3 regions of the Jeotgalibaca ciconiae genome follow, and region 1 is predicted to be linked to each of the others. Evidence: a T-box and tRNA genes for the amino acid it is inferred to sense, from the RefSeq annotation. Region 1 holds a T-box; the other regions hold tRNA genes.
The links. A T-box is a leader RNA that pairs with one kind of tRNA and senses whether it is charged. The one in region 1 lies ahead of EJN90_RS10960 (valine--tRNA ligase), so its partner is inferred to be a tRNA-Val.
Positions count from the first base shown of each region.

Region 2: it encodes a tRNA-Val, which carries the amino acid that the T-box ahead of EJN90_RS10960 (valine--tRNA ligase) is inferred to sense. The anticodon was not compared.
Region 3: it encodes a tRNA-Val, which carries the amino acid that the T-box ahead of EJN90_RS10960 (valine--tRNA ligase) is inferred to sense. The anticodon was not compared.

Region 1 covers NZ_CP034465.1:2,355,917-2,366,301, reverse strand. The annotation lists partial or broken gene EJN90_RS10990 (IS30 family transposase) at 1-248, shown strand, start outside; partial or broken gene EJN90_RS10985 (JAB domain-containing protein) at 532-678, opposite strand; partial or broken gene ltrA (group II intron reverse transcriptase/maturase) at 802-2,697, opposite strand; gene radC (RadC family protein) at 3,453-4,007, opposite strand; gene EJN90_RS10965 (bifunctional folylpolyglutamate synthase/dihydrofolate synthase) at 4,066-5,367, opposite strand; gene EJN90_RS10960 (valine--tRNA ligase) at 5,433-8,081, opposite strand; T-box leader at 8,299-8,524, opposite strand; gene tpx (thiol peroxidase) at 8,568-9,059, opposite strand; gene thiI (tRNA uracil 4-sulfurtransferase ThiI) at 9,148-10,362, opposite strand; gene EJN90_RS10945 (cysteine desulfurase family protein) at 10,376-10,385, opposite strand, start outside.
Region 2 covers NZ_CP034465.1:1,269,377-1,279,761, reverse strand. The annotation lists gene manA (mannose-6-phosphate isomerase, class I) at 1-580, opposite strand, end outside; rRNA gene EJN90_RS06010 (16S ribosomal RNA) at 1,054-2,607, shown strand; rRNA gene EJN90_RS06005 (23S ribosomal RNA) at 2,819-5,736, shown strand; rRNA gene rrf (5S ribosomal RNA) at 5,833-5,948, shown strand; tRNA gene EJN90_RS05995 (tRNA-Val) at 6,057-6,129, shown strand; tRNA gene EJN90_RS05990 (tRNA-Lys) at 6,202-6,274, shown strand; tRNA gene EJN90_RS05985 (tRNA-Leu) at 6,305-6,386, shown strand; tRNA gene EJN90_RS05980 (tRNA-Thr) at 6,408-6,480, shown strand; tRNA gene EJN90_RS05975 (tRNA-Gly) at 6,488-6,559, shown strand; tRNA gene EJN90_RS05970 (tRNA-Leu) at 6,600-6,685, shown strand; tRNA gene EJN90_RS05965 (tRNA-Arg) at 6,696-6,769, shown strand; tRNA gene EJN90_RS05960 (tRNA-Pro) at 6,782-6,855, shown strand; tRNA gene EJN90_RS05955 (tRNA-Met) at 6,889-6,962, shown strand; tRNA gene EJN90_RS05950 (tRNA-Ile) at 7,007-7,080, shown strand; tRNA gene EJN90_RS05945 (tRNA-Ser) at 7,122-7,211, shown strand; tRNA gene EJN90_RS05940 (tRNA-Glu) at 7,247-7,318, shown strand; tRNA gene EJN90_RS05935 (tRNA-Ser) at 7,373-7,462, shown strand; tRNA gene EJN90_RS05930 (tRNA-Met) at 7,493-7,565, shown strand; tRNA gene EJN90_RS05925 (tRNA-Asp) at 7,657-7,732, shown strand; tRNA gene EJN90_RS05920 (tRNA-Gly) at 7,734-7,804, shown strand; tRNA gene EJN90_RS05915 (tRNA-Ile) at 7,817-7,890, shown strand; tRNA gene EJN90_RS05910 (tRNA-Glu) at 7,901-7,972, shown strand; tRNA gene EJN90_RS05905 (tRNA-Val) at 8,058-8,130, shown strand; tRNA gene EJN90_RS05900 (tRNA-Asp) at 8,133-8,205, shown strand; tRNA gene EJN90_RS05895 (tRNA-Phe) at 8,250-8,322, shown strand; tRNA gene EJN90_RS05890 (tRNA-Tyr) at 8,327-8,407, shown strand; tRNA gene EJN90_RS05885 (tRNA-Trp) at 8,422-8,492, shown strand; tRNA gene EJN90_RS05880 (tRNA-His) at 8,505-8,577, shown strand; tRNA gene EJN90_RS05875 (tRNA-Gln) at 8,588-8,659, shown strand; tRNA gene EJN90_RS05870 (tRNA-Cys) at 8,666-8,736, shown strand; tRNA gene EJN90_RS05865 (tRNA-Leu) at 8,776-8,859, shown strand; T-box leader at 9,064-9,294, shown strand; gene EJN90_RS05860 (5-methyltetrahydropteroyltriglutamate--homocysteine S-methyltransferase) at 9,370-10,385, shown strand, end outside.
Region 3 covers NZ_CP034465.1:2,863,459-2,873,843, forward strand. The annotation lists gene EJN90_RS13285 (hypothetical protein) at 1-538, shown strand, start outside; tRNA gene EJN90_RS13290 (tRNA-Glu) at 588-659, opposite strand; tRNA gene EJN90_RS13295 (tRNA-Gly) at 677-747, opposite strand; tRNA gene EJN90_RS13300 (tRNA-Phe) at 770-842, opposite strand; tRNA gene EJN90_RS13305 (tRNA-Met) at 858-930, opposite strand; tRNA gene EJN90_RS13310 (tRNA-Ser) at 961-1,050, opposite strand; tRNA gene EJN90_RS13315 (tRNA-Glu) at 1,105-1,176, opposite strand; tRNA gene EJN90_RS13320 (tRNA-Ser) at 1,211-1,300, opposite strand; tRNA gene EJN90_RS13325 (tRNA-Ile) at 1,318-1,391, opposite strand; tRNA gene EJN90_RS13330 (tRNA-Gly) at 1,404-1,474, opposite strand; tRNA gene EJN90_RS13335 (tRNA-Asp) at 1,476-1,551, opposite strand; tRNA gene EJN90_RS13340 (tRNA-Met) at 1,643-1,715, opposite strand; tRNA gene EJN90_RS13345 (tRNA-Met) at 1,756-1,829, opposite strand; tRNA gene EJN90_RS13350 (tRNA-Ala) at 1,857-1,929, opposite strand; tRNA gene EJN90_RS13355 (tRNA-Pro) at 1,954-2,027, opposite strand; tRNA gene EJN90_RS13360 (tRNA-Arg) at 2,040-2,113, opposite strand; tRNA gene EJN90_RS13365 (tRNA-Gly) at 2,132-2,203, opposite strand; tRNA gene EJN90_RS13370 (tRNA-Thr) at 2,215-2,287, opposite strand; tRNA gene EJN90_RS13375 (tRNA-Leu) at 2,300-2,381, opposite strand; tRNA gene EJN90_RS13380 (tRNA-Lys) at 2,412-2,484, opposite strand; tRNA gene EJN90_RS13385 (tRNA-Val) at 2,563-2,635, opposite strand; rRNA gene rrf (5S ribosomal RNA) at 2,658-2,773, opposite strand; rRNA gene EJN90_RS13395 (23S ribosomal RNA) at 2,935-5,852, opposite strand; rRNA gene EJN90_RS13400 (16S ribosomal RNA) at 6,064-7,619, opposite strand; gene EJN90_RS13405 (glucose-6-phosphate isomerase) at 8,063-9,409, opposite strand; gene EJN90_RS13410 (hypothetical protein) at 9,454-9,846, opposite strand; gene EJN90_RS13415 (CvfD/Ygs/GSP13 family RNA-binding post-transcriptional regulator) at 9,875-10,267, opposite strand; gene EJN90_RS13420 (peptidylprolyl isomerase) at 10,369-10,385, opposite strand, start outside.

The DNA.
Region 1 (10,385 bases):
CCCTGAAAGATGTAGCTGACGTCTATTTCAGCCATCCTTATGCTTCTTGGGAGCGTGGGACGAGCGAAAACCAGCACAAATTAATTCGCCGTTTCATCCCCAAGGGCAGCCCGATTAGTGATGTGAGCGAGAATCAGATTTTACGGATCCAACGTTAGATGAACGATTACCCGCGGAAAATTTTAGGTTATGCGACACCACATGACACATTTGTCCGGGCATTCAAGCAAGCCCGATTGGTGGCTTGACCCATTATTCCTTGACAACGCGCCTCCCTCTGCATGGCTTCATGTCTAGAAAGATGGCCTGGGGCCAGATTGGTCGGAAAACTACCATCCCTCAGCTCATTATCAATGGGTCACTGAATTAGAATAACAAGGCAGTTACAGTATCAAACAAATGAGTTACCTGTAGTGGCTAACTTAAACTTGAAATTTACGTTTTTTATTTTTTTCAATTTGAGAAAATATTTTATGAGTAAATTTAAAAAGCTAATCCCTGTTCGAACTTACAGAGATTAGCAATAATTTTTTATATGATGCCGTATTCTTTTAAACTTAAATATTTTTTATTTCCAACAATAAAATGGTCGAGTACTTCAATTCCCATCATTTCTCCACATTCTACCATCCTTCGGGTAAATACTAAATCAGCTTCAGATGGCTCTGGATTCCCAGAAGATAGCGATAGGTAAGTCTTTGATATTCTCTCCAACCTTTCCCCCGCTCCACACCGTGCGTACGGCTTTCACCGTACACGGCGTTCCATCGTTCGTTATATATTCCACTTATCTCAGTCGTCTTAATAAATTCCGGTTGCTATTTCTTTATTCTCGACTAGCTTTCTGAGTGCGTTGAGTTTATTGATTTGTTCGCTATTCAAATCTGTCATTCTTAGATATTCTGCTATGGTTACCTCTTTTGTAGCATGAATTAATCTATGCACATTTTCGGTTACCAGAATGAGGTTTGAATAGCTGTCATCATTCGTTTCACTTCTTGGGATTTTGTGCTGGCAGTGAAATTCCGTTAGGAAAAGATTTTCCCCGCTTATTCCACATTTTCCGTTTTTCGCTACGAAAAGTGATATTCGATTGTCGTTAAACTCAACTGTTGCGCGTTTATTGATTACCGGGTGCTGGCGTAGCCACTGTATTTGGACTTCCGAGACTGTCATAAGGGCCTTGTGCATCAATTCCCGCCCTTCGGGGGTATATTTGCATAAGCCGTTTTTCGGAAGTAGCGCTGTTCTCGTTTTGATAAAACCAATTGGGATAATTGGATAACCATTAATATATCTGGTCATTTTGGACTTGAGATAGGGCTTAATCCCATTGTCTTTGATTTTATAGCTAGTCGTTTTCCTTAATGCGAGATGTTTGAGCCGATGTCTCTCAACTTGAGTCAGTTGATATTGAATTGGCATAAGGTCAGCATTTACTTGTGTTGCGATTTGGTAATAGTTATGAATTCCTATTACCATACTGTTGTAAATGACCAAATTCTTCGTCAACTCCGATCCATCGGATCTTTTCTGCATTAATTTGATTTGGTCTTTCAGTTGTTTTTTGATTCGTTTCTTTGCCTTCTCACAGATGTGTGATTGGCATACGAATTTTTTCCTTCCCATTCGGTCATAGCCTTTTCTTTCCATTTTTAGTTCGAATCCTAAAAATTCACTGCTTTTCTTTTTGAGGTTCGTGATTTTGGATTTCTCTATTGAAATAGGGAGAGAAAGGCGTTCCTCTAACCACACTTTGATTGCTATGAAGATTTTCTCTGCATTAGCTCTCGTTGTGGTGAATATCTTGAAATCATCTGCATACCTTACGATATACATTTCTTTCAAACCAGAGGTTTTTCGTAGTTGACGGTAACGATATTGGTGGGACCAGTGTCCCGTCTTCTCGTTGTAATAATCCTTGATGTTTTGGCACGCAAAGCTTTCCCATTGATTTGCTATCCACCAATCAAATTCATTCAGATTAATGTTAGCCAATAGAGGCGATAGGATGCCTCATTGGGGAGTGCCTTTTGTAGGATGCATTACCTTACCGTCCAGAAGGAGAATCGGAGCCTTCAACATCTTGCGTATGACCACAAGCAGTTGTTTATCATGAATGCCCAGAGTCCAGATTTGTTTCATAAGCTTCGTATGATTGACTTCATCAAAGAAGCCCTTGATGTCCATTTCGACTACATACTGCATTTTATCTCTGTTTATTCTTCCCGCACACATCGAGATGGCATTTTCAGCTGATTTGTTTGGGCGGAATCCGAAGCTGTTCTTGTTGAACTTGGCTTCACAGATTGGTTCCAGTACTTGTAAGATACTCTGTTGGGCGATTCTGTCCCACATGGATGGGATTCCTAGCGGTCTCGTTTCTCCATTTGGTTTAGGAATCTCTTTTCTTCGTACCTTACGAGGGCAATAATGGCTGAATCTCCTCTTTACAACTTCAAGAAAATCATTTTGACTCATCTTCTCAATGTCTTTGATTGTCACTTTATCGACACCCGGCGTGGCACTCCCGTTATTTCGCTTGATGTTTCTATATGCTAGGAGAATGTTGTCATCCGAAGTGACAACTGACATGAGATTGCTGAAATTTTCATTCTTTTTGCTTCTCGCAAAGAGTGAGTCGAAGGTTTCGGTCATTCCATAGTATTCGGCATGACGTAGCCTCGTGTTTTTCATGAGTGGAATTTTCTTAAAACTTTCTTTCAAGGTCTATCACGCTCCTTTTCAGGCTCGTGACCTTTTGAGTCATACGAGAATCCTTGGTATGACTGAGTTGAAATATTGACTAACGAACGACTTGAGGCTATTGCTCCATTTCCATTACAGAAATTTCTTCGCTCCTGCCTCTACTCTCACTGTCATGAATGAAAGTTATACATACGTTTTCCTTTCAAACGTTTCATCGAGTGTATTCTCTCCGCGCTGACAGCTTTCCACGTTCCCCAAACCCTATCAATGTCTTAACTTAGGTGCTAGCTCTTACCTAGTGTCCTCTCTGCAGCCTGTAACTGCACATGGAGCTTTCGAAACCACCATAGGTACTCGCCCACGGAACACAACTGACATACTGTCAGCCCCAAATCCATTTATGGATGTTCACCACTCATAGATATTTCATTCGCTAGTTTGTCAGTGTTTTTACCACATTCTCACCATATTAAGTTTTTTACGACTCCCGGCCTATCGATTACACCCCTCACCGCTGAGGAGATTTCATTGACGTTCACCATGAATGAGAATCATCAGACGGTAATTTTCAGCCGACTTCACCGAGATTCACACCGCAACCTTGCATACCTAGATTGGAGCATGTCGGAGTATCAGAGCGGGCGCTTCTAGACGTTACTCTATCATTTCACCCGTTGGGTTTAGAGTTCACAACTATCTAAATTGTTCTAACGCAATTTAGATAGAGTGCGTAATCTTTTCAATTACGAACATGTCTCACGATGATTATGGGCTAGAATAATTCTCGCAGCTGAAAAGCGCACTGCTTCTCGAAATATTTCTCTTGGATGAGCGACACTGCTGTTAAGCGATCCGATAAAGATGGTTTTCTTTTTGATGATTTCATTTTTAGTATTCAGATATAGAGCTACAACATGCTCTTGCTGCAAGTCTCGCATCTCAGCCTTCAATAAAGTACCAGCCTCTTGTGTGGAGGTAATGGTTCCACTTTTCAACTGTGATGCGTGCGCCAAACGAATTCCTAATTCAATGCATGCCTTTAATTCGATTGCTTTTATTCTGCCAATGCCATTTATGGCATGTAACTCTTCAATCGTTGCCATTTTTAACGAATAAAGATCTTCAAAATGATTCATGACTTGTAACGCTAACTGAACCACATTGCTGTCTCTTGGACCAGTTCGCAGTAAAATTGCAAGCAATTCATGAGTCGCCAAAGCTTTTTCACCATAATTTTCCAATCGTTCTCGCGGACGAGAGGCAATCGGCATTTCTTTTACCAAAGTTGTTTTTTGCATTTTCCCACTCCTTCTTTTCCGTACCTAACAATAGAATACGTAAGAAGTGAAATTTACATTATTTCTTTAACAAAAGATGTCTGACTTTCGAAAGAAAATATAAAGAGCCGGTAATTAATAATAACTCGTCGTCCTTTGTTTTTTCCAATAAATCCTTCACTGCTGCTTGCCAATCAGGATGATAGATGGCAGTCGGGATTTCCATTCGTTCTTCTAATTCAATCAAGCTGGCTACTTGCGGAAAATCAAAGGTCGTCAAGTGAATAGTTGAATTCGGAATTCTCTTTAGCCATTCCCCAATCTTTTCTAATTCTTTTGTCGTCAAAGATGCGTAAAGAACATGGATTTTTTTGCCGGAAAAATGATTTTCAAGAGCCTTTAATAAAGCTTTCATTGCCGGCTCGTTATGAGCACCGTCCAGGACGACTAGTGGCTTTTGTGATACTACTTCCATCCTCACAGGCCAAAAAGCATGCAACAGTCCTGTCTTTATTTTTTCTTTCGTATAGGAAAGTTGATTCTCATCGCAGAATATTCGGAAAACATGTAAAGCAGTTGCAGCATTTTCCACTTGATGTTTGCCCATTAAAGAAATTTCTAGATTCTCTAAATCGCAAGTATCGCTCTGGTAATCAAAAGTTTCATGAAAACCAGAGCTAGTTGGATGATGTTCTGCTTTAAAAGTTTCTCCAAACATGCTGACCTTCGCGCCTCTTTCTTTTGCAACTTCAAGCAGTACTTTTTTAGCTGGATACGAAATATTTCCCACCACTACTGATACGCTGTCTTTGATAATTCCTGCTTTTTGAAAGGCAATTTCTTCTATGGTACTGCCCAAGATCTTAATATGGTCAATCCCAATAGTTGTAATGACAGATAAATTGGGCACCACGACATTCGTACTATCGAATAGGCCGCCCAGCCCTACTTCAAGTAAAACAACATTCGGTTTTACTTGAGAGAAATAAAGAAACATCATTGATGTAACTACTTCAAATTCCGTTAATCCCCCTAATTCAGTAAGTGAAATTTCCTCGTAAAGAGGTCGAATCCTATTAGCTAACCCAACCACTTCTTCATCAGAAATTGGTTTTCCATTTAAACTGATTCGTTCATTGAATTTCATGATATGGGGAGAAGTAAAGCTTCCCACAGTATGGCCATTCTCTTTAAATAAACTCGTCAAATAAGCTACTGTCGACCCTTTTCCATTGGTTCCAGCGATGTGGATGGATTTAAATTTCTGCTCTGGATGATCCAATCTCTCCATCATCCATTCCATTCGACGAATACCCGGTTTCGGTCCCATTCCTCGTCTTGTGTGAATCCATTCTAAAGCTTCTTCATATGTCTCAAACATTTTATCATCACCTTAATGAAAAGCGGCCAAATCTCTTTAGCCGCTTTTAAAAATATGAATAAAAATTATCCTAATTGTTTTTTCAATGTCGCAATGCGTTCTTCTACAATCTCAAGCTTTCCGCGATAATCTTTTTCTTTTGCTCGCTCACCTTCAACCACTGTTTCAGGTGCTTTACTTACGAATTTTTCATTGCCCAGTTTCTTAACGACACGATCTACTTCTTTTTGAAGTTTCTCAGCTTCACCTTCCAGACGTTTGATTTCATCTTCCAGTTTCACTAAGCCAGCTAACGGCATCCGCACTTCGCCACCAGAAATAACAGCCGTTACGCTTTCTCCAGCTACCTCTAGATTTTGACCAATTTCTAATTCAGATGGATTACAAAAACGAATAATGTACGCTTTATTATTTTTGAAAACCGCTTCTGTTTCTGCATCCATTACATTTATTTGCATCGGTACTTGTTTTGAAATAGGCGTGTTCATTTCATTGCGTATGTTACGCACCCCACGAATTAAACCAATGAGTTTTTCCATCGCATTTTCAGCATCAGGGTCAACCATTTCAGCGTCTTCAGTCGGATAAGCAGCTGTTACAATCGAATTTCCTTCATGAGGAGCATTTTGCCAAATTTCTTCTGTAACAAAAGGCATGATTGGGTGCAGCAAACGTAAAATATTATCTAGTACGTGAGCTAAGATACTTCGAGCAGTGTGTTTTGCTGCTTCGTCTTCTCCCTGCAACACTTCTTTCGTCATTTCGATATACCAATCACAATATTCATCCCAAATGAAATGATACAAAATACGTCCTGCTTCGCCAAATTCAAATTTTTCAAATAAGTCGGTTACTTTTCTAATTGTTCGGTTCAAGCTGGATAGAATCCACTTGTCTGCCAGAGTTTTTTCTCCGCTCAAGTCAATGTCTTCATAACTTAAACCATCCAAGTTCATTAAAACATAGCGACTTGCATTCCATATTTTATTGATAAAGTTCCAAGCGGCATCCATTCGATCATAACTAAAGCGAACGTCTTGCCCCGGGGAAGAACCATTTGCCAAGAACCATCTTAGTGCATCTGCACCGTATTGTTCAATGACTTCCATTGGATCAATTCCGTTACCAAGAGATTTACTCATTTTGCGGCCTTGTTCATCACGAATCAAACCGTGAATCAATACATTCTCAAAAGGACGTTCTCCTGTAAACTCTAATGATTGGAAGATCATTCTGCTTACCCAGAAAGAAATAATATCGTAACCTGTTACTAATGTACTAGTTGGGAAATAGCGTTTGTAGTCAGCTGCGTCTTCATCTGGCCATCCCATCGTTGAAAAGGGCCAGAGAGCGGAGCTGAACCATGTATCTAATACATCTGGATCCTGTTCCCAGTTTTCAATATCTTCTGGAGCGTCCATTCCTACATACATTTCACCTGTTTCTTTGTGATACCATGCTGGAATTTGATGTCCCCACCACAACTGACGAGAAATTACCCAATCATGAATATTATCCATCCAACGTATAAAGGTATTTTCAAATCGATCTGGGAAGAAACTTACTTTATTATCTGTTTCTTGATTTTGTATTGCTTTTTCAGCTAGTGGTTTCATTTTAACGAACCATTGTGTTGAAATTAATGGTTCAACAACTACATCTGTTCTTTCAGAGTGGCCTACACTATGAACCATTTCTTCTACTTTCACTAAGAACCCTTGTTCATCCATATCTTTTACGACTGCTTTTCTTGCTTCGAAGCGATCCATACCTGCATATTTACCAGCTTCTTCGTTCATCGTAGCATCTTTATTCATGACATTTATTTGTGGTAAATGGTGACGCAAACCTACTTCAAAGTCATTAGGATCATGGGCGGGTGTTATCTTCACTACACCTGTTCCAAAATCCTTATCTACATAATCATCTGTAATAATCGGAATTTCCCGATTCATCAATGGCAGAAGGATGGTTTTCCCAACAAGGTCCTCATAACGTTCATCTTCTGGATGAACTGCTACTGCGGTATCACCTAGCATGGTTTCTGGGCGAGTCGTTGCCAACTCAACAAAGCCGCTCCCATCCGCTAATGGATAACGGAAATGATAAAAAGCACCATTTACATCTTTATGGATTACTTCAATATCTGATAAAGCCGTTTGTGCTTGCGGATCCCAGTTGATTAAATAAGCCCCACGATAAATTAAGCCTTTTTCGTATAGAGTAACAAATACTTTACGCACTGCATCGGATAGACCATCATCTAATGTGAATCTTTCTCGTTCATAATCTACAGAAATCCCCATTTTTTCCCATTGATCACGGATGACAGAAGCGTAATCTTCTTTCCACTCCCAGACTTTATCAATGAAAGGCTCACGACCTAAATCATGACGAGAAACTCCTTGTTCAGCCAATTTTGCTTCTACTTTTGCTTGTGTTGCAATTCCTGCATGATCCATGCCTGGAAGCCATAGAGTATCATATCCTTGCATTCTCTTCATCCGAATCAGCATATCTTGCAAGCTAACGTCCCAAGCATGCCCTAAATGCAACCGTCCTGTAACATTTGGAGGGGGAATTACAATTGAATATGGTTTTGCATCTGGATTTCCATTTGGACGGAATAGTCTCTCTTCCACCCATTTTTTATATTTTCCTTTTTCAACTTCATTTGGTTGGTATTTCGTTGACATTGTATGATCAATCGACATATTTTTCTTCCTTTCTTTCTGCTGGTTTCTTATCAATTAAGAAAAGCGGACAAGTCCGCCTTGACCTATGAAAAAATAGGAAATTTGACCCTGAATGAGCAGCGAAGCGCGCAATGGGGCAAATTTATCTTTTTTTCATTAGGTCAGGACTTGGGAGCCAGACATTGTTGGCTGAACTTATAATCCCCTAGTCTATAAAAAAATCGCCCTACATAAAATGCAGGACGAATCAATCGCGGTACCACCTAAGCTTACAGGGTTTCCCCCATCTCTCATTTTTGGTAACGGAGAAGTCTCCGAATAAAGCTACTCAGCTAATAAGCCTTCACTCTATTTGCTTCTAAGGCTACGTTCAACCAATTGATTAAAAAAGCTCCCACCTTATGCTTTTCTCTCTTCATAATCAAATTTTAGTTTACTCTTCCTTGTACAATCGCATCAATATTCTTTACTAGTTTATCATCTGTCAACAGAAATCACAATATCTTAAACTAAATCTTTTGCAGCTTCTACTGCCGCTTCATAATTTGGCTCAGGTCCACCTGATTCTGGAAGAATTTCTTTATAACCGACTAAACCATTCTCATCAATAACAAAGACACTGCGTGCCAACAAATCAACCTCAGGAATGTAAACGCCAAATGCTTTACCAAACGATCCGTCATCCGAGAGCATCTCCATTTGCAATCCCTTTGCAGCACACCATTCTGTCAATTCTTCATTGGTATTTTTTGATACGGAAACTAGACGAACCCCTTCAATATCAGAAGCAACTTCATTAAATTCACGCGTCTGCTTATCACAAACACTCGTATTGATATTCGGGAAGACACTTAAAATTGTAACTTTTCCAGCTAAACTCTCTGTGCTTACTTCTTCCCCTGCTGTGTTCTTCAATGAAAATGCTGGAGCTTTCTCTCCAACTGTTGGTTGCGTTCCTTCAAGCTCTATTGGCTCACCTTTAAATGTAATTTTCATATTCGATTCCTCCTCGTCTCAATATCTTCATTATACCAAGTTTGTTTGGAAAAGTAAGGAATAACTCTTTTTATTTCGATGAAGCAAGTTATAATAACCCAGAAAAAGTATCTTTATTTTGTTGTTGGCTGGATAACTCTGAAGTAATATTTGTTATGACCAACCCATCCATAGCACGCTGGATTAAAGCATCTACATCTAATTTATCTTCATAATAACGAGCTTTATCCGCTCGTGGTTTTGTCTTTGGTGCAGTCGGTGCAAAAATGGTACAGCAATCTTCAAAAGGTTGAATTGATAAATCGAACGTATCAATCTTTTGAGCGATATCGATAATTTCTTGCTTGTCGAGTGTTGCTACAGGACGGATAATGGGGGTGTTTGTCACATCATTGATGGCAATCATACTTTCCAACGTTTGCGAAGCAACTTGCCCCAAACTTTCCCCATTAAAAATCGCTAAAGCATTTCTTTGTTCGCGAATCGCATCTGTTAAGCGCAACATCATTCTTCTTGTAACTGTCATTAAATAACCTTCTGGTACTTTTGCTTTAATTTCTTCTTGAATTTCTGTAAAAGGAACTTCGATAAACTGGACATTTCCTCCGTAACGAGTTAATTTTGCAGTTAAATCTTTTGCTTTTTGCAGCGCTTGTGGACTTGTGTAAGGCGGACTATGGAAATGAACAGCTTCAATTTCCACGCCACGTTTCATTGCAAGATAGCCCGCAACAGGGGAATCAATTCCGCCAGAAAGCATAATGACTCCTTTGCCGCTTGTTCCCACTGGCAATCCTCCAGCTCCCTGATACTTTTTCGTACTTATCAAAAAGTGTTCTTTTTTTACATCTACCCGCACAGTTATTTCTGGTTTTTTTACTTGAACAGCTATTTCTGGGATACTTTCTAAAACGGCAGCGCCAAACTCAGCATTCAACCAATTTGTATCATGTTCGTAACTATGGTCTGCACGACGAGTAGCAATTTTAAATGTTTTTCCGGCTGGCTCCATATCATTTACTAAATCAACGATAAATTTTCGTGCTGTTTCGAAATCGCGCGGTAAAACATAAACAGGCGAAAAGCTTTGAATCCCAAAAACATCTTTCAATTTTTCAATGACGCTTTTTTCATCTGCCCCATTTAAATCTAAAAAGATAAAATCATGGTCCGGTTTAATTTTTATTTGGCTGAATTCCTTGGTAGCGAAACGAATATTTTGTGCAAGTTTTTGAATAAATCTTCTTTTATTTCTACCTTTAGTAGATAATTCACCGAAGCGAATTTGGATACGTGTTTCCATAGTGAATTCCTCTCTATTTTTGA
Region 2 (10,385 bases), 1.1 Mb from region 1:
CATAAACGCGATAAGTTGTATTACTGCTTTGTTGTGTTTCAAGAATCATAATTCCTGCGCCTATTGCATGAATTGTCCCGCTCGGAACAAAGAAAAAGTCGCCAGCTTTTACCTTTACACGTCGCAATAAGTCATCCCATTGTCCGTTAGAAATCATTTTAGAAAATTCTTCTTTATTTTTTGCTGTATGTCCGTAGACAATCTCTGAATCCTCATCTGCGTCAATAACATACCAACATTCAGTTTTCCCAAGATCATTTTCATGTTTCAACCCATAAACATCATCAGGATGAACTTGAACCGATAAATCTTCTGTTGCATCGATTATTTTAGTTAATAAAGGAAAAACAGGAGAAGAAGGATTGCCAAACAATTGAGGTTCCTTTTCATAAAGTTTATTTAAAGGCATACCCGCATATGTACCTGAAGAAATGGTTCCTACTCCATCTAGATGTGCACTGATAGCCCAACACTCTCCAGTATGATCGCTAGGAATATCGTAGCCATAAATATCACGCAGCTTTGTTCCACCCCATATTTTTTCTTGTAATTTTGGTTTTACAAACAATGGTTCTTGCATATTTGCCCTCCTAGTATAAACTGAAATCGTTTTACGTATCTATTATAATCAAAAAGTCTAAGTTTAACAGCAAGAAGTAAAAATAGCCTCCGGAATTAATATAAACATATTTAGTTAATATGTTTATCCGTATATTTGTTGACGTTTTTCGAAAGAGGTGGTATTATATCCAGGTTGCTTCTTTTAGCAGCGGAAAAACAACTTTTTATTTTTTAAAAAACTTTTTTAAAAAGTGTTGACAAAAAATAAAACAGTTGGTATTATATAGAGGTTGTCACGAAGAAACATACACGTAACACGTGATAACAGATTTGACCTTTGAAAACTGAACAAAGAATGAACGAACCAAACGTGCAGGGCATCTTTTCGAAGATGCACACAATAAAGCCGGTACTTTGTACCGCAAACATTAAGTCAGCAAAAAAAGAGCTATTCAGCTTATCATGTCGGATTTCTGTACAAGAGTCCACATTTAACATGAGAGTTTGATCCTGGCTCAGGACGAACGCTGGCGGCGTGCCTAATACATGCAAGTCGTACGAACCGAAGGGGAGCTTGCTCCCTGGACGTTAGTGGCGAACGGGTGAGTAACACGTGGGTAACCTGCCCTTAAGCGGGGGATAACATCCGGAAACGGGTGCTAATACCGCATAGTTTCCCTCTCCACATGGAGGGGGAAGGAAAGACGGCCTTTGTGCTGTCGCTTAGGGATGGACCCGCGGCGTATTAGTTAGTTGGTAGGGTAACGGCCTACCAAGGCGATGATACGTAGCCGACCTGAGAGGGTGATCGGCCACATTGGGACTGAGACACGGCCCAAACTCCTACGGGAGGCAGCAGTAGGGAATCTTCCGCAATGGACGAAAGTCTGACGGAGCAACGCCGCGTGAGTGAAGAAGGTTTTCGGATCGTAAAACTCTGTTGTCGGAGAAGAACAAGCAGGAAAGGAACTGTTCCTGCCTTGACGGTACCCGACCAGAAAGCCACGGCTAACTACGTGCCAGCAGCCGCGGTAATACGTAGGTGGCAAGCGTTGTCCGGATTTATTGGGCGTAAAGCGAGCGCAGGCGGTTCCTTAAGTCTGATGTGAAAGCCCACGGCTCAACCGTGGAAGGTCATTGGAAACTGGGGAACTTGAATGCAGAAGAGGAGAGTGGAATTCCATGTGTAGCGGTGAAATGCGTAGATATATGGAGGAACACCAGTGGCGAAGGCGACTCTCTGGTCTGTAATTGACGCTGAGGCTCGAAAGCGTGGGGAGCAAACAGGATTAGATACCCTGGTAGTCCACGCCGTAAACGATGAGTGCTAAGTGTTGGAGGGTTTCCACCCTTCAGTGCTGCAGTTAACGCATTAAGCACTCCGCCTGGGGAGTACGGCCGCAAGGCTGAAACTCAAAGGAATTGACGGGGACCCGCACAAGCGGTGGAGCATGTGGTTTAATTCGAAGCAACGCGAAGAACCTTACCAGGTCTTGACATCCCTTGCCATTCCCAGAGATGGGAGGTTCCCTTCGGGGACAAGGTGACAGGTGGTGCATGGTTGTCGTCAGCTCGTGTCGTGAGATGTTGGGTTAAGTCCCGCAACGAGCGCAACCCTTATTGCTAGTTGCCAGCATTCAGTTGGGCACTCTAGTGAGACTGCCGGTGACAAACCGGAGGAAGGTGGGGATGACGTCAAATCATCATGCCCCTTATGACCTGGGCTACACACGTGCTACAATGGATGGTACAACGAGCAGCGAACCCGCGAGGGCAAGCGAATCTCTGAAAGCCATTCTCAGTTCGGATTGCAGGCTGCAACTCGCCTGCATGAAGCCGGAATCGCTAGTAATCGCGGATCAGCACGCCGCGGTGAATACGTTCCCGGGTCTTGTACACACCGCCCGTCACACCACGAGAGTTTGTAACACCCGAAGTCGGTGGGGTAACCCTTACGGGAGCCAGCCGCCTAAGGTGGGATAGATGATTGGGGTGAAGTCGTAACAAGGTAGCCGTATCGGAAGGTGCGGCTGGATCACCTCCTTTCTAAGGAATTTAACGGAACCTGCCGAAGTTCATCATTCTTGTTCAGTTTTGAGAGGTCAACTCTCAATGAATCTTTGTTCCTTGAAAACTGAATAGCATAACATGAAATACAAAGTAAGAAACCAAAACATTTTACCGCGTTACACGTTGGACGATTTTTTAACGAAAACGTTCGATAGTAAAGGCCAGCAATGGCCGAAGCTTGACCACAGGTTAAGTGAATAAGGGCGCACGGTGGATGCCTTGGCACTAGGAGCCGATGAAGGACGGGACGAACGCCGATATGCTCCGGGGAGCTGTAAGTAAGCATTGATCCGGAGATTTCCGAATGGGGCAACCCAATATCTTTGATAGGATATTACAAACACGTGAATACATAGCGTGTTTGAGGTAGACGCAGGGAACTGAAACATCTCATTACCTGCAGGAAGAGAAAGAAAAATCGATTCCCTGAGTAGCGGCGAGCGAAACGGGAAAAGCCCAAACCAGAGAGCTTGCTCTCTGGGGTTGTAGGACTGGGACGTGAGACTGCAATGGATAGCAGAAGCCGGCTGGAAAGCCGCGCAAGACAGGGTAACAGCCCCGTATGCGAAATCCAACGCAGCTCTACCAGGATCCTGAGTACGGCGGAACACGAGAAATTCCGTCGGAATCCGGGAGGACCATCTCCCAAGGCTAAATACTCCCTAGTGACCGATAGTGAACCAGTACCGTGAGGGAAAGGTGAAAAGCACCCCGGAAGGGGAGTGAAATAGTACCTGAAACCGTGTGCTTACAAGTAGTCAGAGCCCGTTAAGGGGTGATGGCGTACCTTTTGTAGAATGGACCGGCGAGTTACGATCCCATGCGAGGTTAAGCCGAAAAGGCGGAGCCGCAGCGAAAGCGAGTCTGAACAGGGCGAATGAGTATGTGGTCGTAGACCCGAAACCAGGTGACCTACCCATGTCCAGGTTGAAGGTGCGGTAATACGCACTGGAGGACCGAACCCACGTACGTTGAAAAGTGCGGGGATGAGGTGTGGGTAGCGGAGAAATTCCAATCGAACCTGGAGATAGCTGGTTCTCTCCGAAATAGCTTTAGGGCTAGCCTCGGATCAACGAATCGTGGAGGTAGAGCACTGTTTGGACTAGGGGCCCTTCTCGGGTTACCGAATTCAGATAAACTCCGAATGCCATGGATTCAAGTCCGGGAGTCAGACTGCGAGTGATAAGATCCGTAGTCGAAAGGGAAACAACCCAGCCCACCAGCTAAGGTCCCCAAGTATCTGTTAAGTGGAAAAGGATGTGGGGTTGCACAGACAACTAGGATGTTGGCTCAGAAGCAGCCATCATTTAAAGAGTGCGTAATAGCTCACTAGTCGAGTGACCCTGCGCCGAAAATTTACCGGGGCTAAACAGATCACCGAAGCTGTGGATGGAACCCATTGGGGTTCCGTGGTAGGAGAGCGTTCTAAGGGCAGAGAAGCCGGACCGTGAGGACCGGTGGAGCGCTTAGAAGTGAGAATGCCGGTATGAGTAGCGAAAGACGGGTGAGAATCCCGTCCACCGAATGACTAAGGTTTCCTGGGGAAGGCTCGTCCTCCCAGGGTTAGTCGGGACCTAAGCCGAGGCCGACAGGCGTAGGCGATGGACAACAGGTTGATATTCCTGTACCAGTTGTTTTTGTTTGAACGATGGAGGGACGCAGGAGGCTAAGGAAAGCGTGCGATTGGAAGAGCACGCCCAAGCAGTGAGTCCGGGGGAGAGTCAAATGCTTTCCCCCGCACGGATGAGCTGTGACGGGGAGGGAAATTGAGTACCGAAGTTCCCGATGCCACACTGCCAAGAAAAGCTTCTAGTTAGAAACCAACTGCCCGTACCGCAAACCGACACAGGTAGTCGAGGAGAGTATCCTAAGGTGAGCGAGCGAACTCTCGTTAAGGAACTCGGCAAAATGACCCCGTAACTTCGGGAGAAGGGGTGCTGACCGCAAGGTCAGCCGCAGTGAATAGGCCCAAGCGACTGTTTATCAAAAACACAGGTCTCTGCAAAATCGAAAGATGACGTATAGGGGCTGACGCCTGCCCGGTGCTGGAAGGTTAAGAGGAGAGGTTAGCCGCAAGGCGAAGCTTCGAATTGAAGCCCCAGTAAACGGCGGCCGTAACTATAACGGTCCTAAGGTAGCGAAATTCCTTGTCGGGTAAGTTCCGACCCGCACGAAAGGCGTAACGATTTGGGCACTGTCTCAACGAGAGACTCGGTGAAATTATAGTACCAGTGAAGATGCTGGTTACCCGCGACAGGACGGAAAGACCCCATGGAGCTTTACTGCAGGTTGATATTGATTGTTTCTGCCACATGTACAGGATAGGTAGGAGCCGTAGAAGTCGGGACGCTAGTCTCGATGGAGGCGCCATTGGGATACTACCCTTGTGGCAGGAACACTCTAACCCGCTGCCCTTATCGGGCAGGGAGACAGTGTCAGTCGGGCAGTTTGACTGGGGCGGTCGCCTCCTAAAATGTAACGGAGGCGCCCAAAGGTTCCCTCAGAATGGTTGGAAATCATTCGCAGAGTGCAAAGGCAGAAGGGAGCTTGACTGCGAGACAGACAAGTCGAGCAGGGACGAAAGTCGGGCTTAGTGATCCGGTGGTACCGCATGGAAGGGCCATCGCTCAACGGATAAAAGCTACCCTGGGGATAACAGGCTTATCTCCCCCAAGAGTTCACATCGACGGGGAGGTTTGGCACCTCGATGTCGGCTCGTCGCATCCTGGGGCTGTAGTCGGTCCCAAGGGTTGGGCTGTTCGCCCATTAAAGCGGCACGCGAGCTGGGTTCAGAACGTCGTGAGACAGTTCGGTCCCTATCCGTCGCGGGCGTTGGAAATTTGAGAGGAGCTGTCCTTAGTACGAGAGGACCGGGATGGACACACCGCTGGTGTACCAGTTGTTCTGCCAAGAGCATCGCTGGGTAGCTATGTGTGGAAGGGATAAACGCTGAAAGCATCTAAGCGTGAAGCCCCCCTCAAGATGAGATTTCCCATCATTTTAAATGAGTAAGACCCCTGAGAGACGATCAGGTAGATAGGCTGGAAGTGGACGCGCAGCGATGTGTGGAGCGGACCAGTACTAATCGGTCGAGGACTTAACCAAGAAACAGACGGTAAGGCGGAAGAATGGTTTCTTTCCGGTAGATCATGTTGGCTATTCAGTTTTGAGGGAACGAAGTTCCTTTGAAAACAAGATATGTGCGGTGGCGATGGCAAGAAGGTCACACCTGTTCCCATCCCGAACACAGAAGTTAAGCTTCTTAGCGCCGATTGTAGTGAAGGGTTTCCCTTTGTGAGAGTAGGACGCTGCCGCGCAAAAATGTTTTTAAAATTATTTTACTATAGTTAAAGTTTTTACTTGCAGAGCAACTCAGAATATTGTATTATATTCAGGAACTCTTGTTTACATATTTTTTACATTATGGAGGTTTAGCTCAGCTGGGAGAGCGTCTGCCTTACAAGCAGGATGTCAGCGGTTCGATCCCGTTAACCTCCATTGTCATGCTTATTGTTGCGTTAGCAGCTTACGAACATGATGAACTTAGGAATAGCTTACAGTATTTCCTTTGAGTCATTAGCTCAGTTGGTAGAGCATCTGACTTTTAATCAGAGGGTCGCAGGTTCGAGCCCTGCATGACTCATTTCTTTTTATCATAAATATAAGAAGAAACGCGGGTGTGGCGGAATTGGCAGACGCACTAGATTTAGGATCTAGCGCCGCGAGGCGTGGGGGTTCAAGTCCCTTCACCCGCACTTGTTTTATAAAAAATATATGCCGGCTTAGCTCAGTTGGTAGAGCATCTGATTTGTAATCAGAGGGTCGAGGGTTCAAGTCCTTTAGCCGGCATCTGTTTGCGGAAGTAGTTCAGTGGTAGAACACCACCTTGCCAAGGTGGGGGTCGCGGGTTCGAACCCCGTCTTCCGCTTCATAAGGAAGTAAGAATCCTTATATTTTAATATTATACTGCCGGGGTGGCGGAATTGGCAGACGCACAGGACTTAAAATCCTGCGGTGAGTTTTCACCGTATCGGTTCGACCCCGATCCTCGGCATTTTTCTTATGCACCCATAGCTCAATTGGATAGAGTACCTGACTACGAATCAGGCGGTTGCAGGTTCGACTCCTGCTGGGTGCATTTTTATTAGTACGGGAAGTAGCTCAGCTTGGTAGAGCACTTGGTTTGGGACCAAGGGGTCGCAGGTTCGAATCCTGTCTTCCCGATTTAATAATAACTCAACATTATTATTGTTTTTTGGCGGTGTAGCTCAGCTGGCTAGAGCGTCCGGTTCATACCCGGGAGGTCGTGGGTTCAATCCCCTCCGCCGCTATTTTTACAAAATGGACGTTCAGAAAAGGTTACACTTAAGAGCCTGGACCTTTAGCTCAGTTGGTTAGAGCAGACGGCTCATAACCGTCCGGTCGCAGGTTCGAGTCCTGCAAGGTCCATTGCAGCATGAAATTGCAGCAAAGAAAATCAGTCTTTGATTGGGGAAGTACTCAAGTGGCTGAAGAGGCGCCCCTGCTAAGGGTGTAGGTCGTTTCATAGCGGCGCGAGGGTTCAAATCCCTCCTTCTCCGTTTTCTTTTATGAAATTATGATTGACATTTTTAAAGGCCCGTTGGTCAAGCGGTTAAGACACCGCCCTTTCACGGCGGTAACACGGGTTCGAATCCCGTACGGGTCATTATCATGATTGTTTATAACTATGATAAAGTATGCTATTTTAATTATTTACTTCGGAGGATTACCCAAGTCCGGCTTAAGGGAACGGTCTTGAAAACCGTCAGGCGTGTAAAAGCGTGCAAGGGTTCGAATCCCTTATCCTCCTTTGCCTTAATCGGCTTATCATTTTTATTATCGCGGGGTAGAGCAGTTGGCAGCTCGTCGGGCTCATAACCCGGAGGTCGCAGGTTCAAGTCCTGCCCCCGCAATTAGCATGATTGTTAGTTTGATAACTTACAATCATAGCATACTTGGATGTTAGTCCAAGGAATATTCTTAATAAATATTTTTACGCAAAGTGGTTCCGTGGTGTAGGGGTTAACATGCCTGCCTGTCACGCAGGAGATCGCGGGTTCAAATCCCGTCGGAACCGCCACGCGGGTGTAGTTTAGTGGTAAAACTACAGCCTTCCAAGCTGTTGTCGGGAGTTCGATTCTCCTCACCCGCTTTTAAATAGTAAGGGCCTATAGCTCAGCTGGTTAGAGCGCACGCCTGATAAGCGTGAGGTCGATGGTTCGAGTCCATTTAGGCCCATTATTTTTTAGGCCCGTTGGTCAAGCGGTTAAGACACCGCCCTTTCACGGCGGTAACACGGGTTCGAGTCCCGTACGGGTCATTACCATAAAGTTATCGTTTTAACGATGCAAAAGTATGGTATACTTAGACATAAGTCTATCGTGTTTCTTTTTTTAATATTTATTGGAGGTTTAGCTCAGCTGGGAGAGCGTCTGCCTTACAAGCAGGATGTCAGCGGTTCGATCCCGTTAACCTCCATTGGTTCCGTGGTGTAGGGGTTAACATGCCTGCCTGTCACGCAGGAGATCGCGGGTTCAAATCCCGTCGGAACCGTTTATTTTAATTGAGTGAAAGCTCAGAGTAAACCTTATATTTTTGGCTTGGTAGCTCAGTTGGTAGAGCACTTGATTGAAGCTCAAGGTGTCGGCGGTTCGATTCCGTCCCAAGCCACCTTGGAGGGGTAGCGAAGTGGCTAAACGCGGCGGACTGTAAATCCGCTCCTTCGGGTTCGGCAGTTCGAATCTGCCCCCCTCCATTTTTTACGTCCTTAGGGGTATAGTTTAAAGGTAGAACAACGGTCTCCAAAACCGTTGGTGTGGGTTCAATTCCTGCTACCCCTGTTTTGGATTGTGGCGATTGTGGCGAAGTGGTTAACGCACCGGCTTGTGGCGCCGGCATTCGTGGGTTCGATTCCCATCAGTCGCCCTTTTTTTATTGGGGTATAGCCAAGCGGTAAGGCAACGGACTTTGACTCCGTCATTCGTTGGTTCGAATCCAGCTACCCCAGTATTTCGGCGGTATAGCCAAGTGGTAAGGCAGAGGTCTGCAAAACCTTCATCACCGGTTCAAATCCGGTTACCGCCTTTCCCAAAAGGGATGAAAAATTTGCATAAATAATATCTTGCCGGCGTGGCGGAATAGGCAGACGCGCTGGACTCAAAATCCAGTGCCCGCGAGGGCGTGCCGGTTCGACCCCGGCCGCCGGTATTATTAAAATGTTTTGAAAGGAGTTTACACACTGAATTCAGTGTGTAAACTCCTTTTTGTGTTTCTTCTTTTTTAAAAAACAGAAATGCTTGATATTATACTCTCCATTTGATTAAAGTATAAAATTAAAATTTGGTGGTTGACAATTATCGTTATTAACCATATAATTTCATTTATATCTAATTGAATTTTCATTTTAACAAAAATTAAACGTTGAAGAGAAGAGTAGCTTATAAAGTCAGGCAAGAGAACCCGGTTCGGTGAGAAAGGGTACTGAGTGAGTAGGTGAAGATGAGCTCTGAGTTTTCAAAAAGGTTCACGCCTTTTGAACGGTCGCAACCGTTATATTGCGCGATTTCAATAGGAATCGTTGAGATGTTATTCGCGAGAATAACATGAACTAGGGTGGTAACACGGAATTAATCCGTCCCTTTGTTGTACAAGTATGTATGACAGAGGGACGGTTTTTTTATTGAAAAAAATAACATTCATTAATTGGAGGAAATAAAAATGACAATACAAACATTTACAGAACGTAAAATCTCTCCGTTTCGCTATGATACAGTGGGAAGCTTCTTAAGACCAGAAGAATTGAAAGAAGCAAGAGTTAAATTCAATTCAGGCGAGATATCAGCGGAAGAATTAAAAGAGGTAGAAGATAAAGAAATTATTAAATTAATCAAAAAGCAGGAAGAAGCAGGATTGAAAGCCGTTAGTGACGGAGAATTTCGCCGCAGCTGGTGGCATTTAGACTTTTTCTGGGGATTACAAGGAGTAGAGTTTAAAATTCCAGCACAGGGTTATTTATTTCATGGTGAAGAGACCCGTCCAGGAACAGTAACGATAAGCGGAAAAATTAGTTGCGAGAATCATCCCTTTGTAGAGGATTACAAATTTGTTCGTGACCATGTGAGTAAGGGTATACAAGTAAAACAGACAATTCCCGCGCCTGCACAAATCTTGGTGGAATTATTCCGAGATGACAATTTAGAAGACGTTCGAAAATTCTACGCTACAAATGAAGAACTGATAGCAGACTTAGTTGCTGCATACAAACAAGTTATTTTAGATATTTACAACGAAGGAGCACGTTCAATTCAGTTAGACGACTGTACTTGGGGAATGTTAGTTGCACCACTTCCAGCAGGAATCCCAGTTCCAGAAGGACAAACAGAATTAGACGTTCGCATCGCTTCTAAGGAATTGTACTTATCCGTTAATAATGCAGTGATTGACGGGCTTCCAGATGACTTAATTGTGAATACACATGTTTGTCGTGGAAATTACCATTCTACATATGCTTCTGCTGGTCCATACGATTTTGTAGCGGATCCTTTGTTTAATAAAGAAAATGTACATGCTTATTATTTAGAGTATGATTCTGATCGTTCAGGTGGATTCGAACCATTAAAATTAGTCAGTCCAGATAAGTTGGTTGTATTAGGTTTGATTACCTCAAAAGATGGAGAACTCGAGGACCGTCAAACAATTATTAATCGTATTCATGAAGCAGCGCAATATATTGA
Region 3 (10,385 bases), 510 kb from region 1:
TATAAATTGGTTGGCTGTATTCTTACTTTTACTATATGGTTTGTTTATTTTTATAGCATATCATCCGCAAATAAGTTTAGAACAAACAGAGTTCTTCTATATTTTACAATTATTTTTTAAAGCTATCATTTTAAATCTAGTGGCCTATTACTTTCAAACAAACTTCATTTCTATCACGCTTCTATCATATTTATTACCAAACCTTTTTTTGATTAGCACGGTGATTTTTTTACAACAAAAGAAATTATTTACTAGCGTGTCATTAAGCGATCTTTATCCAAAAACAATTTACACAAAATTTAAACCCCTTATTTTTATTTTCTTCTTTATCAGTATTGTTATAGTTTTTATAATTTTCCATATTAATAATACTCCGATTATAAAACAAATTTTATTCTCTATTCTTTTATTGATTTTCATCCTGCCTGTAACAATTAAGTCTTTCCGTAGTAAGATAAAACAAGATAATTATTTATCATTAATCGTATTTGTTTCTTTAACAGCCTATGCTCTCATGCTTCAACATCCAATGAATTAGAAAAAAAGGCAGTCTGCTTTCTTAAAAGAAAGTAGACTGCCTTTTTTTATGACCCGTACGGGATTCGAACCCGTGTTACCGCCGTGAAAGGGCGGTGTCTTAACCGCTTGACCAACGGGCCTCATCATTAAACTTATAAGCGGGTGAGGAGAATCGAACTCCCGACAACAGCTTGGAAGGCTGTAGTTTTACCACTAAACTACACCCGCATAACTACAAAATAAAAATAAATGGCTTGGGACGGAATCGAACCGCCGACACCTTGAGCTTCAATCAAGTGCTCTACCAACTGAGCTACCAAGCCTCTTCAAACATACAATTGCGGGGGCAGGACTTGAACCTGCGACCTCCGGGTTATGAGCCCGACGAGCTGCCAACTGCTCTACCCCGCGATAATAAAAATGATAAGCCGATTAAGGCAAAGGAGGATAAGGGATTCGAACCCTTGCACGCTTTTACACGCCTGACGGTTTTCAAGACCGTTCCCTTAAGCCGGACTTGGGTAATCCTCCGAAGTAAATAATTAAAATAGCATACTTTATCATAGTTATAAACAATCATGATAATGACCCGTACGGGATTCGAACCCGTGTTACCGCCGTGAAAGGGCGGTGTCTTAACCGCTTGACCAACGGGCCAATTTAGGTTAGGTGTTTCGCTTGCTTCACATTACGGAGAAGGAGGGATTCGAACCCTCGCGCCGCTATGAAACGACCTACACCCTTAGCAGGGGCGCCTCTTCAGCCTCTTGAGTACTTCCCCATTATCTAACACTTATATGGGCCTAAATGGACTCGAACCATCGACCTCACGCTTATCAGGCGTGCGCTCTAACCAGCTGAGCTATAGGCCCTTACTATTTAAAAGCGGGTGAGGAGAATCGAACTCCCGACAACAGCTTGGAAGGCTGTAGTTTTACCACTAAACTACACCCGCGTGGCGGTTCCGACGGGATTTGAACCCGCGATCTCCTGCGTGACAGGCAGGCATGTTAACCCCTACACCACGGAACCACTTTGCGTAAAAATATTTATTAAGAATATTCCTTGGACTAACATCCAAGTATGCCATGATTGTAAGTTATCAAACTAACAATCATGCTAATTGCGGGGGCAGGACTTGAACCTGCGACCTCCGGGTTATGAGCCCGACGAGCTGCCAACTGCTCTACCCCGCGATAATAATATATTCTATATTATTGCATAAAAGTTATGCAATAGCGGCGGAGGGGATTGAACCCACGACCTCCCGGGTATGAACCGGACGCTCTAGCCAGCTGAGCTACACCGCTGAAAATCTAACATTCTACTATAAAAAATGGAGACTAGCGGGATCGAACCGCTGACCTCCTGCGTGCAAGGCAGGCGCTCTCCCAGCTGAGCTAAGCCCCCAAAGAGGTAATAAAATCCTTTTAATCGGGAAGACAGGATTCGAACCTGCGACCCCTTGGTCCCAAACCAAGTGCTCTACCAAGCTGAGCTACTTCCCGTACTAATAAAAATGCACCCAGCAGGAGTCGAACCTGCAACCGCCTGATTCGTAGTCAGGTACTCTATCCAATTGAGCTATGGGTGCTTCAAAACAAAATAAAAGAGCGGAAGACGGGGTTCGAACCCGCGACCCCCACCTTGGCAAGGTGATGTTCTACCACTGAACTACTTCCGCAGTTAGATAGATGCCGGCTAAAGGACTTGAACCCTCGACCCTCTGATTACAAATCAGATGCTCTACCAACTGAGCTAAGCCGGCTAAATGATTGGATGCGGGTGAAGGGACTTGAACCCCCACGCCTCGCGGCGCTAGATCCTAAATCTAGTGCGTCTGCCAATTCCGCCACACCCGCATGTTTTGTTTTTTTATTTGTAAAAGTAAATGAGTCATGCAGGGCTCGAACCTGCGACCCTCTGATTAAAAGTCAGATGCTCTACCAACTGAGCTAATGACTCATTATATGAAGTTTACCGCGAGCACTTGCTCACGTCCATCATGTCCGTAAGCTGCTAATGCAACAATAGGCATGATAATGGAGGTTAACGGGATCGAACCGCTGACATCCTGCTTGTAAGGCAGACGCTCTCCCAGCTGAGCTAAACCTCCAATATTTAAAAAATAAAAAAATGCGCGGCAGCGTCCTACTCTCACAAAGGGAAACCCTTCACTACAATCGGCGCTAAGAAGCTTAACTTCTGTGTTCGGGATGGGAACAGGTGTGACCTTCTTGCCATCGCCACCGCACATTGTCATGGCTGTTGCTGCTTCAGCTGCTTACAGACATGATACACTTGGGCTTCGCCCACAGTGATCCCTCTTTATTTCAGGAACTTCGTTCCCTCAAAACTGAATAGCCAACATGATCTACCGGAAAGAAACCATTCTTCCGCCTTACCGTCTGTTTCTTGGTTAAGTCCTCGACCGATTAGTACTGGTCCGCTCCACACATCGCTGCGCGTCCACTTCCAGCCTATCTACCTGATCGTCTCTCAGGGGTCTTACTCATTTAAAATGATGGGAAATCTCATCTTGAGGGGGGCTTCACGCTTAGATGCTTTCAGCGTTTATCCCTTCCACACATAGCTACCCAGCGATGCTCTTGGCAGAACAACTGGTACACCAGCGGTGTGTCCATCCCGGTCCTCTCGTACTAAGGACAGCTCCTCTCAAATTTCCAACGCCCGCGACGGATAGGGACCGAACTGTCTCACGACGTTCTGAACCCAGCTCGCGTGCCGCTTTAATGGGCGAACAGCCCAACCCTTGGGACCGACTACAGCCCCAGGATGCGACGAGCCGACATCGAGGTGCCAAACCTCCCCGTCGATGTGAACTCTTGGGGGAGATAAGCCTGTTATCCCCAGGGTAGCTTTTATCCGTTGAGCGATGGCCCTTCCATGCGGTACCACCGGATCACTAAGCCCGACTTTCGTCCCTGCTCGACTTGTCTGTCTCGCAGTCAAGCTCCCTTCTGCCTTTGCACTCTGCGAATGATTTCCAACCATTCTGAGGGAACCTTTGGGCGCCTCCGTTACATTTTAGGAGGCGACCGCCCCAGTCAAACTGCCCGACTGACACTGTCTCCCTGCCCGATAAGGGCAGCGGGTTAGAGTGTTCCTGCCACAAGGGTAGTATCCCAATGGCGCCTCCATCGAGACTAGCGTCCCGACTTCTACGGCTCCTACCTATCCTGTACATGTGGCAGAAACAATCAATATCAACCTGCAGTAAAGCTCCATGGGGTCTTTCCGTCCTGTCGCGGGTAACCAGCATCTTCACTGGTACTATAATTTCACCGAGTCTCTCGTTGAGACAGTGCCCAAATCGTTACGCCTTTCGTGCGGGTCGGAACTTACCCGACAAGGAATTTCGCTACCTTAGGACCGTTATAGTTACGGCCGCCGTTTACTGGGGCTTCAATTCGAAGCTTCGCCTTGCGGCTAACCTCTCCTCTTAACCTTCCAGCACCGGGCAGGCGTCAGCCCCTATACGTCATCTTTCGATTTTGCAGAGACCTGTGTTTTTGATAAACAGTCGCTTGGGCCTATTCACTGCGGCTGACCTTGCGGTCAGCACCCCTTCTCCCGAAGTTACGGGGTCATTTTGCCGAGTTCCTTAACGAGAGTTCGCTCGCTCACCTTAGGATACTCTCCTCGACTACCTGTGTCGGTTTGCGGTACGGGCAGTTGGTTTCTTACTAGAAGCTTTTCTTGGCAGTGTGGCATCGGGAACTTCGGTACTCAATTTCCCTCCCCGTCACAGCTCATCCGTGCGGGGGAAAGCATTTGACTCTCCCCCGGACTCACTGCTTGGGCGTGCTCTTCCAATCGCACGCTTTCCTTAGCCTCCTGCGTCCCTCCATCGTTCAAACAAAAACAACTGGTACAGGAATATCAACCTGTTGTCCATCGCCTACGCCTGTCGGCCTCGGCTTAGGTCCCGACTAACCCTGGGAGGACGAGCCTTCCCCAGGAAACCTTAGTCATTCGGTGGACGGGATTCTCACCCGTCTTTCGCTACTCATACCGGCATTCTCACTTCTAAGCGCTCCACCGGTCCTCACGGTCCGGCTTCTCTGCCCTTAGAACGCTCTCCTACCACGGAACCCCAATGGGTTCCATCCACAGCTTCGGTGATCTGTTTAGCCCCGGTAAATTTTCGGCGCAGGGTCACTCGACTAGTGAGCTATTACGCACTCTTTAAATGATGGCTGCTTCTGAGCCAACATCCTAGTTGTCTGTGCAACCCCACATCCTTTTCCACTTAACAGATACTTGGGGACCTTAGCTGGTGGGCTGGGTTGTTTCCCTTTCGACTACGGATCTTATCACTCGCAGTCTGACTCCCGGACTTGAATCCATGGCATTCGGAGTTTATCTGAATTCGGTAACCCGAGAAGGGCCCCTAGTCCAAACAGTGCTCTACCTCCACGATTCGTTGATCCGAGGCTAGCCCTAAAGCTATTTCGGAGAGAACCAGCTATCTCCAGGTTCGATTGGAATTTCTCCGCTACCCACACCTCATCCCCGCACTTTTCAACGTACGTGGGTTCGGTCCTCCAGTGCGTATTACCGCACCTTCAACCTGGACATGGGTAGGTCACCTGGTTTCGGGTCTACGACCACATACTCATTCGCCCTGTTCAGACTCGCTTTCGCTGCGGCTCCGCCTTTTCGGCTTAACCTCGCATGGGATCGTAACTCGCCGGTCCATTCTACAAAAGGTACGCCATCACCCCTTAACGGGCTCTGACTACTTGTAAGCACACGGTTTCAGGTACTATTTCACTCCCCTTCCGGGGTGCTTTTCACCTTTCCCTCACGGTACTGGTTCACTATCGGTCACTAGGGAGTATTTAGCCTTGGGAGATGGTCCTCCCGGATTCCGACGGAATTTCTCGTGTTCCGCCGTACTCAGGATCCTGGTAGAGCTGCGTTGGATTTCGCATACGGGGCTGTTACCCTGTCTTGCGCGGCTTTCCAGCCGGCTTCTGCTATCCATTGCAGTCTCACGTCCCAGTCCTACAACCCCAGAGAGCAAGCTCTCTGGTTTGGGCTTTTCCCGTTTCGCTCGCCGCTACTCAGGGAATCGATTTTTCTTTCTCTTCCTGCAGGTAATGAGATGTTTCAGTTCCCTGCGTCTACCTCAAACACGCTATGTATTCACGTGTTTGTAATATCCTATCAAAGATATTGGGTTGCCCCATTCGGAAATCTCCGGATCAATGCTTACTTACAGCTCCCCGGAGCATATCGGCGTTCGTCCCGTCCTTCATCGGCTCCTAGTGCCAAGGCATCCACCGTGCGCCCTTATTCACTTAACCTGTGGTCAAGCTTCGGCCATTGCTGGCCTTTACTATCGAACGTTTTCGTTAAAAAATCGTCCAACGTGTAACGCGGTAAAATGTTTTGGTTTCTTACTTTGTATTTCATGTTATGCTATTCAGTTTTCAAGGAACAAAGATTCATTGAGAGTTGACCTCTCAAAACTGAACAAGAATGATGAACTTCGGCAGGTTCCGTTAAATTCCTTAGAAAGGAGGTGATCCAGCCGCACCTTCCGATACGGCTACCTTGTTACGACTTCACCCCAATCATCTATCCCACCTTAGGCGGCTGGCTCCCGTAAGGGTTACCCCACCGACTTCGGGTGTTACAAACTCTCGTGGTGTGACGGGCGGTGTGTACAAGACCCGGGAACGTATTCACCGCGGCGTGCTGATCCGCGATTACTAGCGATTCCGGCTTCATGCAGGCGAGTTGCAGCCTGCAATCCGAACTGAGAATGGCTTTCAGAGATTCGCTTGCCCTCGCGGGTTCGCTGCTCGTTGTACCATCCATTGTAGCACGTGTGTAGCCCAGGTCATAAGGGGCATGATGATTTGACGTCATCCCCACCTTCCTCCGGTTTGTCACCGGCAGTCTCACTAGAGTGCCCAACTGAATGCTGGCAACTAGCAATAAGGGTTGCGCTCGTTGCGGGACTTAACCCAACATCTCACGACACGAGCTGACGACAACCATGCACCACCTGTCACCTTGTCCCCGAAGGGAACCTCCCATCTCTGGGAATGGCAAGGGATGTCAAGACCTGGTAAGGTTCTTCGCGTTGCTTCGAATTAAACCACATGCTCCACCGCTTGTGCGGGTCCCCGTCAATTCCTTTGAGTTTCAGCCTTGCGGCCGTACTCCCCAGGCGGAGTGCTTAATGCGTTAACTGCAGCACTGAAGGGTGGAAACCCTCCAACACTTAGCACTCATCGTTTACGGCGTGGACTACCAGGGTATCTAATCCTGTTTGCTCCCCACGCTTTCGAGCCTCAGCGTCAATTACAGACCAGAGAGTCGCCTTCGCCACTGGTGTTCCTCCATATATCTACGCATTTCACCGCTACACATGGAATTCCACTCTCCTCTTCTGCATTCAAGTTCCCCAGTTTCCAATGACCTTCCACGGTTGAGCCGTGGGCTTTCACATCAGACTTAAGGAACCGCCTGCGCTCGCTTTACGCCCAATAAATCCGGACAACGCTTGCCACCTACGTATTACCGCGGCTGCTGGCACGTAGTTAGCCGTGGCTTTCTGGTCGGGTACCGTCAAGGCAGGAACAGTTCCTTTCCTGCTTGTTCTTCTCCGACAACAGAGTTTTACGATCCGAAAACCTTCTTCACTCACGCGGCGTTGCTCCGTCAGACTTTCGTCCATTGCGGAAGATTCCCTACTGCTGCCTCCCGTAGGAGTTTGGGCCGTGTCTCAGTCCCAATGTGGCCGATCACCCTCTCAGGTCGGCTACGTATCATCGCCTTGGTAGGCCGTTACCCTACCAACTAACTAATACGCCGCGGGTCCATCCCTAAGCGACAGCACAAAGGCCGTCTTTCCTTCCCCCTCCATGTGGAGAGGGAAACTATGCGGTATTAGCACCCGTTTCCGGATGTTATCCCCCGCTTAAGGGCAGGTTACCCACGTGTTACTCACCCGTTCGCCACTAACGTCATAAGGAGCAAGCTCCTTAATCGGTTCGTACGACTTGCATGTATTAGGCACGCCGCCAGCGTTCGTCCTGAGCCAGGATCAAACTCTCATGTTAAATGTGGACTCTTGTACAGAAATCCGACATGATAAGCTGAATAGCTCTTTTTTTTGCTGACTTAATGTTTGCGGTACAAAGTACCGGCTTTATTGTGTGCATCTTCGAAAAGATGCCCTGCACGTTTGGTTCGTTCATTCTTTGTTCAGTTTTCAAAGGTCAAATCCGCTATCACGTATTAGGTGTAACTCTCTTCGTGACAACTTCTAAATATTAACACGACTAGATATAGATGTCAACAACTTTTTTAAAAAGTTTTTTTGTCTATCTCTCGAAGCGACTCAAACATAATAACATGCATCAGAATCTTTTGTCAACAATAAAGAAATAAAAAACTCATATCTGCAAGAATAAGTATAGCATACCTTTGAAAGCCCTGTCAATTTAAACAAAAAAACAAACACACCTTCCGTTACAGAAGGTGTGCTGCAGTATCCGCCAAATTATAAGCGTTCGTTTAACTCTTCAGCTAATTCTTCAAATCCTGGTTTCCCTAATAACGCAAACATATTTTTCTTATACGCTTCTACTCCTGGTTGGTCAAACGGGTTAACGCCATTCAAATAACCGGAGATGCCAACCGCAATCTCAAAGAAATAAATCATGTATCCTAAAGTATATTCATCCATTTTAGGGATAGTAAGTAATAGATTCGGAACATCCCCATCAGTATGAGCAAGGAGCGTACCTTGGAAAGCTTTCGTATTTACGAAATCTATTTCTTTGTCTTCAAGATACTTTAATCCATCTAAATCTTCTTCTAATGTAGGTATAGTAATATTTTTACGAGCGTTGTCTACTTTGATAACTGTCTCGAAGATATTGCGACGTCCATCTTGAATATATTGTCCCAGCGAATGAAGATCAGTTGAGAAGTTCGCACTAGAAGGATAGATTCCTTTTTGGTCTTTCCCTTCTGACTCACCAAATAACTGTTTCCACCATTCAGAAAAATATTGCATACCTGGTTCATAATTAATTAATAATTCTGTTACTTTACCTTTACGGTATAATAAATTTCGAATGGCAGCATATTGATATGCACCATTTTTATTTAAATCAGGATTTGAATATTCTTTTTGAGCATCTTTTGCTCCTTGCATAATTGTATCGACATCTGCTCCACTTACTGCAATTGGCAATAAACCAACAGCTGTTAAAACAGTAAAACGTCCACCAATATCATCTGGAATAACAAATGTTTCGTATCCCTCTACATCTGCTTCATTTTTAGCAGCACCTTTTTCTTTATCCGTAGTAGAATAAATACGCTTCACAGCTTCTTCTTTTCCATATTTTTTAATTAATAGTTCTTTAAATACACGGAAAGCGATAGCAGGCTCAGTTGTTGTTCCTGATTTAGAAATCATATTGATTGAAAAATCACGGTCTCCAATTACTTCGATCAAATCAGCAAGGTACGTTGAACTGATGCTATTACCAGCAAAAAATATTTGCGGTGTCTTCCGGTCTTCATTAGTCTGTACGTTATAGAATGTATGATTTAAAAAATCAATTGCAGCTCTCGCGCCTAAGTATGATCCACCAATACCAATAACCACTAATACTTCAGAATCATTTTGGATTTTTTTCGCTGCAGCTTTAATCCGATCAAATTCTTCTTTATCATATTTCTCTGGCCACTCAATCCATCCAGTAAAATCGTTACCAGGACCGGTTCCCTCGCGTAAAGCCTTATCTGCTATTGTAACTTGGTCTTGTAAATAGTCTACCTCATACTGGCCAAAAAACTTTGTTGCTTTTGAGTAATCAAATTGAATATGTGTCATTATTTAATTTCCTCCATTTGCCTTTATATTTATAAAATAATAAATTAACTTCTATAAATTGGAACAACATTTGAATCACATTCATTTAGAAGGTCCGCCATATCTTTTGCTCGTCGCCAAATGATACTTTCGCTTCCATTTAATAAAAGTATTTCATTATCTGGACGTTCAACTAAATCAAATACAAATAATGGGATAGTACGTTCTTCTCCTTTTATATTCGTTAAATCCATCAAACGCAGAGATTCTGAATCAACCGTCACATGGCTAAGTAACGAATCCATTATAATACCCATCGGAAATTTTGTTCCTTCTTCGATTTTCTCAAAAAGAAAAGATAGATCATCTTCTGTTTTTCGAACGAGAAAGAAGGTTTCTCCTTGTTGGTTTGTGACCATGATCGTTCCTGCAACTTTCTTGTTTTCTGCCATGACCATTCATCTCTCTTCCATCATTAAAAGTCTTTTATATATCATTCATATTAGAAATGCGCTTTTTTTCATCCAATTTAGCTTCTTCAATCCAAGTAGGCATTTTTTCTCGTAGTGTTTCAAATCCGATTTGAGGCGTATACCTTCTTCGTCTATGCTTTTTTCGTTGTGGGTAAGGTGGTATTGGCAGCTTTTCCATTGCACGTAAAGAAAGACTGATTTTTTTTGTATATTCATCAATATCGATAATTTTCGCTACTACTTCATCATTAACTTGAATCATTTCATCTAGATCAGTTACATAACCATGTTTACATTCTGAAATATGAATGAGCCCTTGGATATTCATATCAAGTGCAACAAAAATACCATATGATTGTATTCCTGTTACTGTCCCTGTTATAATATCTCCTATTTTGTAATCCATAGCGATGTTACTCCCCTTCTTTATATAAAATCATTATAGCATGATTTGAGGAGAAAATGACAGACAGATATCACCCTTTATCATTGTGATAAGAGGATAAATTAAAATTCGAATCCTA